DNA from 2 places in the Priestia sp. 40 genome. Region 2 is predicted to be linked to the other one. Evidence: riboswitches for the same ligand, from Rfam matches in the RefSeq annotation. Region 2 holds a riboswitch; the other holds the start of a gene.
What was found. Region 2 has a riboswitch for FMN ahead of ribE (riboflavin synthase). Riboswitches for the same ligand answer to the same signal wherever they lie in the genome.
Positions count from the first base shown of each region.

Region 1: another riboswitch for FMN. It lies ahead of ACO1DI_RS06455 (ECF transporter S component); the one in region 2 lies ahead of ribE (riboflavin synthase).

Region 1 covers NZ_JBMPZA010000005.1:1,042,909-1,047,301, reverse strand. The annotation lists gene ACO1DI_RS06465 (peptidoglycan DD-metalloendopeptidase family protein) at 1-349, shown strand, start outside; gene serA (phosphoglycerate dehydrogenase) at 384-1,958, opposite strand; FMN riboswitch at 2,257-2,399, shown strand; gene ACO1DI_RS06455 (ECF transporter S component) at 2,554-3,129, shown strand; gene ACO1DI_RS06450 (ferredoxin) at 3,208-3,456, opposite strand; gene ACO1DI_RS06445 (helix-turn-helix domain-containing protein) at 3,714-4,393, shown strand, end outside.
Region 2 covers NZ_JBMPZA010000017.1:261,560-265,952, forward strand. The annotation lists gene ribE (6,7-dimethyl-8-ribityllumazine synthase) at 233-703, opposite strand; gene ACO1DI_RS21075 (bifunctional 3,4-dihydroxy-2-butanone-4-phosphate synthase/GTP cyclohydrolase II) at 795-1,988, opposite strand; gene ribE (riboflavin synthase) at 2,005-2,664, opposite strand; FMN riboswitch at 2,943-3,093, opposite strand; gene ACO1DI_RS21085 (amino acid/polyamine transporter II) at 3,201-4,235, opposite strand.

The DNA.
Region 1 (4,393 bases), on a different contig from region 2:
AGCCGCAGGTCAAAACATTGGACGGGTTGGCAATACAGGACGATCTTCAGGTGCACATTTGCATTTTGAAGTTCATCAAGGAAGTTGGAATCCGGATAAAACCAATGCAGTAAACCCACTTGCCAAATTGGACAAGCAAAAACTATCGGCATACGTAAAAAGCGATTTAGCTGCCACGGTTTTTCAGCAGTTACATCAGACTTCTGATAACTGTATTCTTATCCATCAAGGAGATACATTATCTGAACTTGCGGCCAAATATGAAGTAGATGTGGAGCAGCTAAGAAAGTGGAATCATTTAGAGAACACCGCTTTAAATGCAGGACAAGTGTTAAAAATAAGTCCATAAAAAAAGAGCCGCTAAGGCTCTTTTTTTTTCAATGTCACAATTCAATGCGCTGTATGGTCACAATCTCGCTTGTTTGTTTTAATGAAGTGATGACAGAATCCTCTAAAAGTTTATCAAACGTGAGCATCATAATGGCTTCGCCGCCTTTTTGCTTGCGTCCCACTTGCATGGTAGCAATGTTAATACGTAAATCTCCAAGTACTTTCCCTACATTTCCAATCACTCCGGGCTGATCACTGTGACGGATATAAAGAAGATGTCCTTCTGGATAAAAATCAATATCAAACGAATCGATATTAACAATTCTAGGGCCATATCCTGCTATATAGGTACCTGTAATGGTAAACGTACGCTGTTCGCCCGTTACTGTAACGTCAATCATATTGGAATATCCTTGCGTATCTTCCGACGTTTTTTCACCAAATGTAATGCCTCGTTCTTTGGCAATCATAGAAGCATTGACTTCATTAACAGGTGAGTCGATACGATGGGTTAAAAAGCCTGATAACAAGCTCCGTGTAATATAAGTGGTTTCTAAATCCGTCACTGTACCTCCGTAGGAGATAGAGATATGCTGAACAGGTTCTCGCATGCATTGAGATAAAATAGCTCCCATTTGTTTAGTAAGGCTCGTAAACGGCTGAATTTTTTCAAAAACTTCTTTAGAAAGCGTCGGTAAATTAATGGATGAGCTTACAGGATTGCCTTCTAGAAAACGCAAAACGTCATGTGCCACGTCTTCAGCAACGTTAAGCTGGGCTTCTTTTGTAGAAGCGCCTAAATGAGGAGTTGTAATAACTTGATCAAAATGTAACAAAGGGTTATCAATCGGCGGCTCAACTTCAAATACGTCAATAGCTGCACCTTGAACATGGCCAATTTCTAAATAATGAACTAAGGCTTTTTCATCAATGATCCCGCCGCGTGCGCAGTTTAATAAAAACACGCCCTTCTTTGTTTTGGCTAACGTGTCATGATTGAGCAATCCCTTTGTTTCTTTCGTAAGCGGAGTGTGCACGGTAATAACATCCGCTGCTGCTAGTAATTCATCCAGGGATAATAGTTCTACCCCTAGCTTTTCAGCTCGGGAAGAGGTTAAAAAAGGATCGTAAACGTGAACGCTCATATTGAAGGCTTTTGCGCGTTTAGCAAGCTCTGAGCCAATTCGTCCAAACCCGATAATGCCCAGGTGTTTGCGATTAAGCTCTGTTCCAACAAATGCTGAGCGGTTCCATTCGCGCGCTTTGACTGAAGCATTTCCTTGGGGGATATGCCGAAACAAGCTAGCCATCATAGCAAATGTATGCTCCGCCGTTGAAATGGTATTTCCGTTCGGCGCGTTAATAACGACAACCCCTCGTTTGGTTGAGGCTTCAATATCAATATTATCGACACCTACTCCAGCGCGAGCAACAATTTTTAAATTCGGCATTTTTGCCAGCAAATCCTCTGTAACCGTCGTAGCACTCCGTACTAAAAGCGCATCGTACGTATGCAAATCATTCTCAACTTCTTCAACTTTTTTTCGCGTAAGATTCACATGAGGAGCTTCAAGTAGTGGAGCAAGACCTTCATTGCTAATTGAATCAGCTACTAATACGTTATACATGACGTGAACATCTCCCTTAGATTTTACTATCATCAAATATTTGATAATTTACCATGTTAAAAAAATTCTGTCAATTATATTTTTTAAACTTTACAATTAGTTATCAAATACACAATTGTAAACGTAAAATTGAAACTATAAATATGTCATAATGCTGTTGGTTATGCACTTATTTCCTTATTTTACATATAAAACAGTAATGAAGTTTATAAAAGACATCAATTTAATAGGAATTAAAAAACTTCTTTATTTACTTTTAATTCGAGATAACATATAATAAATTCATAATTAAATATTGGTCTATCTTCGGGGCAGGGTGAAATTCCCGACCGGCGGTAAAAAACAAATTGTTTTGAGCCCGCGAGCTTATATGTAATACATACGAGCAGATTTGGTGAAATTCCAAAGCCGACAGTACAGTCTGGATGGGAGAAGGTGGAGGTTCAGCGTTCAAAACCTAATGTGATGAACGTTTATTAAATATGCCTGCCATGTCTCCTCTCAACGAATCATTTGTTGGGAGGTTTTTGCGTGGGGATATAAAGTTGAACCTTTCTTCTTTGAAGAGTGGATCACAAAGAAGGAGAGAGGCAAGATGCAACAAAGTAAGAAAACTCAAAAGCTGGTCATACTAGGAATGTTAAGTAGTATTGCTTATATTTTAATGATGATTAATTTTCCAATTCCTGGATTACCTCCGTTTTTAACAATTGATTTTAGTGAAATTCCTGCACTCGTAGCAGCACTTGTATTTGGACCGATGGCTGCTGTTATAGTAGAAGGAATAAAAAATTTATTGAATTATTTAATTCAAGGAAGTGCTACAGGGGTTCCGGTTGGCCAGGTTGCGAACTTTGTGGCTGGTTTACTGTTCGTTCTTCCTGTATCATACATGTTCCGTCGATTTAAAACAGCTAAAGGCGTAACGATAGGTTTGGTTACGGGTACGGTTGTAATGACAATACTCATGGCTGTCTTAAATTATTATGTCTTTTTACCGGCATATACAATCTTCTTACAATCGCCAGAAATGTCTAGTGAACAAGCACGTCAATATATCGTTGCAGGTATTTTGCCGTTTAACTTAATAAAAGGAGCAGCAACAGGGGTTATTTTTGTCTTATTGTTTTCAAAAATGAAGCAATGGATTACGCGCCGCGTTGCTGTTTAATTCAATCGCTCTCCCGGGGAGAGCGATTTTTATATATAAAAAAACCTGCAGCATGTACACTACAGGTTTGTTCAATACTTATTCGAATTTATTAGCATCGCCTTCGAATTTTTCATCCGCTACGCGAATTGAATCCGTAGGGCAACCTTCCATTGCATCCATCATATCATCTTCTAGATCTTCTGGAATTTCTACTACACCTTGGTTATCATCTAATGTTACGAATGCAATACCTTCATCATCATAATCATAAATGTCTGGTGCTGCAGCTCCGCAAGCGCCGCATGCGATGCAAGTATCTTTATCAACAATTGTATATTTTGGCATAACAAGACCTCCTGTAAAGTGTTCGAAAATTTCTCATTATATAATCTCTTCGCGAATCAAGAGTGAAATTTCTCCTTATTCATTGTAAAATGATTTATAAAACTTTTCAATAGAAAAGTCACTGAGAATGCTTATCAAATCAAGGTTTCTTCACTTATCCAAACGTTTTGATACATAAAGGAAAGAACTAAAAAGCCTTTACCTCACATGCTATTGGTCACTTTTGGTACAATGAATGAGAAAGGAAGTTGACACCTTTGAATTATATTCAAGTTAGCATTTTATTTTGTATAAAACAGTTAAAAGGTGAGAGAACCGCCTATGGTATTTATCATTTATTAACAGGTAAAAAGTCAGCTCAAACGATTCAAGACGGAAAAATTTTTGGAATTTCGTTTCTTTTTCAGTCATTTGTTTACTTAGATAAACGGTCTTTTGAAACCTGCGTTGCATATCTGAAAGAACAGCAGTATATTGAAGAAACTGAAAATCAAAAGTATGTGATGACAGATAAGGGACAAGCACGCCTTAAAGATGAACTGACGGCTCGACCTTTTCATCCAGCTTTAGACGGATGGAAATTCGCAAGCAGTACTCAATTATTTTTAGCAAGAATCACTTTGTTCATTCAGACCTTATCAAACCTACAGTATTTTCAAAAAGGGTTTTTACCCATTTCCAAAAATGCTGAGGTCATTCAATGGGTCAAAACGTATATTATGTCTCAAAAGCAAACGCGTCAAGAGTTAGCCGCTCAGCTGTTCAAAGAGCTCCGAACGTGCTTGAAAGGTTGTGCGGAACGAGATGCGTCTCTTTTTGTTTTGCAACTGACTGGATACCAAAGAGTAGGCTTTACAAAAAATCAGTTAGCATATCAATATGAACTCGATGAGCATTATGTTCATATTCAACTTTTAGGGGTTATTCATCATATCAT
Region 2 (4,393 bases):
CCGCGCAAGACTACTTCGCTTTACGCGGGGTCACACTTCTTCCGCTTTTCCCCCAGGAGTCTTTACTTTATCCTTTAATCTACAGTTAGAAGCCAATACATACATGAAACCTGCGTTCACCCTGCCAATGAAAAAATCCGAACGATTCATCGTTCGGATTTTCCTTCAACTAACGTACTTTTGTTTCAGCCTCTTTTAACTCTTCAGCTTATAAAAACTGGAATGGTATCTATTATCCTTCAATCATTTTTGAAAGGTTAGCCATTTCGATAGCTGATGCTGCAGCTTCCCATCCTTTATTTCCTGCTTTTGTTCCTGCACGCTCAATTGCTTGCTCAATTGTTTCGGTTGTTAATACACCAAAGATAATTGGCACGCCTGTTTGTAAGCTTTGAGATGCAACGCCTTTTGCTACTTCATTACATACAAAATCAAAGTGTGGAGTAGCTCCTCGAATAACGGTTCCTAGCGTAATAACCGCATCATATTTTTTAGATTCAGCTAATTTTTTAGCGATTAATGGAATTTCATAAGCGCCCGGTACCCAAGCCACATCTACATCTTCATCAGCTACGCCGTGACGTTTGAGCGCATCTTCTGCTCCACTAAGTAAACGGCCTGTAATAAATTCATTAAAACGCCCTACCACGATTCCGATTTTTAATCCTGTGCCTACTAAATTTCCTTCATATAAATGATTCATCTCTTGTTCCTCCTGCTAGTAGTAATATATAGTTATTTACATTTCTTTTCATGAATTAGCTTCATTTGTTATAACGAAAAAAAGTGTAAACTTATAAATGTAATAAATGACCTAGTTTTTTAGCTTTGGTATCTAAGTATTTTTTATTGGCATCCACTGCCGGCATTTGAAGAGGCACTCTCTCTACCACTTCAAGGTCGTAGCCTTTTAGCCCAGTAATTTTACGAGGGTTATTCGTTAAAAGCTTCATTTGTTTGACTCCAAGGTCTTTTAAGATTTGAGCACCGATTCCATACTCTCGTAAATCCGCAGCAAACCCGAGTTTTTCATTCGCTTCTACGGTATCGTATCCTTCTTCCTGCAGCTTATATGCTCTTAGCTTATTTAATAAGCCAATGCCTCTGCCCTCTTGACGCATATACAGCAGAATGCCGCGTCCTTCTTCTTCAATTTGCGTAAGAGCCGCGTGAAGCTGAGGACCGCAGTCACAGCGCTCAGAGCCAAACACATCTCCAGTCAAACACTCGGAGTGAACGCGAACGAGAACGGGGCTATTATGATCAATATCACCTTTGATAAGGGCCACATGTTCTTTATTATCAAGTTTATTTGTATATCCTACAGCTTTAAAATCACCAAATGCCGTAGGTAAGCTCACTTCTACTTCACGGCTAATCAGCTGGTCATGCTTGCGGCGGTAGGCAATCAAATCTTTTATTGTAATCATTTTTAAATCGAATTGCTCTGCAATTTTTGTTAAATCCGGTACGCGTGCCATTGTTCCATCTTCATTCATAATTTCACAAATAACACCCGCAGGCTTTCCTCCTGCTAATACGGCTAAATCAACAGCGGCCTCTGTATGACCTGCACGCTGCAGAACGCCCCCGTCTTTTGCAATCAACGGGAAAATATGTCCTGGGCGTTGAAAATCACTTGCTACCGTCGCTTCATTTATAAGAGCCATAACAGTAGCAGAGCGTTCGTATGCACTGATACCTGTTGTACTTGAAATATGATCAATACTTACTGTAAATGCTGTTCCATGTACATCCGTATTGTTCGCTACCATCGGGTGAAGATTCAATTTATGCGCAATTTCTTCATTAATAGGTGTACAAATTAATCCTCTTCCATGAGTAGCCATAAAGTTAATAACCTCAGGGGTCGTTTTTTCGGCTAATGCAATAAAATCTCCTTCATTTTCTCGATCTTCATCATCGCATACAATAACCACTTTTCCCTTTTTTAACTCTTCAATGGCTTCTTCTACTTTATGAAACATCGCTTTCACCTCACTGTTAATTTGTAAAACCATGCTGCTGCAACAAATCCTTCATATTACCTGAACGATTCGAGGCGCCAGGAGTTGACTTATTCGTCATCATTTGATGCATATATTTAGCTAACATGTCGCATTCAATATTCACCTTGTCTCCTCGCTGTTTGTCTCCTACGACTGTGTGAAGCACCGTATGAGGAATAAGAGAAATAGTAAATGATTGGTTGCTGACATCAAAAATAGTAAGACTTGTTCCGTCTACAGAAACAGATCCTTTTAACATCATAAATTCACGAAGTTCAGGGTCGACTTGAATTTCATAATAAAAGGCATTTCCTTTACGTGTTTTGCTTACAATGGTTCCAATTCCATCAACGTGTCCGCTAACGAAATGCCCTCCAAACCGGCCATTTGCAGCCATCGCCCGTTCTAAGTTAACACGTGATCCAACGGTTAGAAGCTGAAGGGTACTTGCTTTAATCGTCTCCGGCATGACGTCGACCGTAAATTCATTTTGAGAGTATGCCGTTACGGTTAAACAAACTCCGTTAACTGAAATACTGTCCCCTAAGTTCACATCTTCTAACACGGTCTTTGCATCAATCGTAAGAACAATTGCTTCTGTAGCCTTTTGAATACGTTTTATTTTTCCAATTTCTTCAATAATACCTGTGAACATTTTCTTCACCTGCTTTGGCGCTATTCCAACTTCTTATGCCGTTTTGAAATAGCAGCTGCTTTTTTTTCATATTTATCTTTCCCCCAACCACTGAAAATAAAAAAGCCCCTTGAACAAATGTCCAAGGGGTCGGCTGAGCTGAATCAGTTTTATCTATGCAAAATTCCGCTAATTGTATACGAAATAAACAGTTATATTTTGTGTACAAAAACAAGGGTAGCTTTAAAAAAGGCAAACCTGTCCCTTATTAATACAACACAAAAAAACAACTGTGCTTCCTGATCCTTCTCCCATCCAGACTTTTACTGTCGGCTCTAGATTTTAACTAGATCCACCGCTAACATACATCGTATGAAAACGGGTCACGGGCTTAAAAGCATATGCTTTATCACCGCCGGTTGGGACTTACACCCGACCCCGAAGGATAATATATTCGACTGCTAGAGTCTTATTTGTTTTACATTATAGCAAAGTAAAATCGACTTGTCACATCATTTAACTTCGTTTTTTCACATCTGTTCTTTAAAATCCAGCTTTTAGCTTATTTTTTCTTTTTTAATACATAGCATCCATACAAAGGCTAGTCCAATATAGCCAAATATCGGATACAAAAACTCAAGAAGCTGAGCATATCCAAATTGCCCGATAATAAAGCATGCCAAGATAATAAACGCAAAAGCTTGCTTATCATTCAGGGGAAGAAATGATTGAAGCTGCTTAGCGATTCCAAATACATTTCCAATCAATGTAGTAAAAATCTCACCTAACACAACTACCGTAAATAAAACATTCACCCACGCTGAGATATTTTTAACAACGGCACTCATCGGAATATCAAGTTGAAATGAATAAGGCAAATTGGAAAGAGCAAGATGCGTAGAAACAAGCATAAACGTAAGTACACACCCTCCTATTACGGCCCCTTTTTTAATCACGCTCCTATCTTTCACAGAGCTTCCTAATGGAACCAAAACGGCCTGAGCCAAAGCTAGATTTAGGGAAATATATAAAAAGGGACTAACCGCCCACTTCCACTGTGTGACGAGCGTTAAGTCTGGCTTCGTTTGAATCAGTGAGAAATAGCTGACATTTGGCACAAAGATGATAAAAGCAAATGAAAGCATCATCGGCACAACAAGAGAATTAACCATTAAAATACCGTTAATTCCTCTTGCGATAAATATATAAGTTAAAACAATTGTACAAATCATCCCAACAGGAGGCCACAGCCCGAACTGTTCTTTTCCTATTGCCCCCGTACTCGCTAGCATGACTGAAGTTACTCCAAATAAAATGACGATCATTACACCGTTTACCGCTTTTCCAAGTACATCACCAAATAAATATGTATTAAGCTGCTGATAAGAAGAAGCCCCAATTGCGTGCGAAAGCAGCATCATTTTCGAACCTAGCCAAATAAAAAACAAGCCGCTGACCAAAATTCCAACCATTCCAAGTTCCCCGTACTGTGTAAAAAATTGAACAATTTCCTTGCCTGTTGCAAAACCGGCTCCTACAACGGTGCCTACATACGTAGCAGCAACCTGCAGCGTGAGTTTCCACCTTTTCATGCCCATCACCCTTCTACCCTTCATAGTTCACTATATGTAGAAACGGTTAAAAAAAGACGAGCCTTTTATATGTAAATCCTCGCCTCACCCGGTGCTGTGCCTTTTTCGTTTTTTTATTTCCTTCTTGTTTTTTTCATGAAAACCCTTTATCCCTTAAC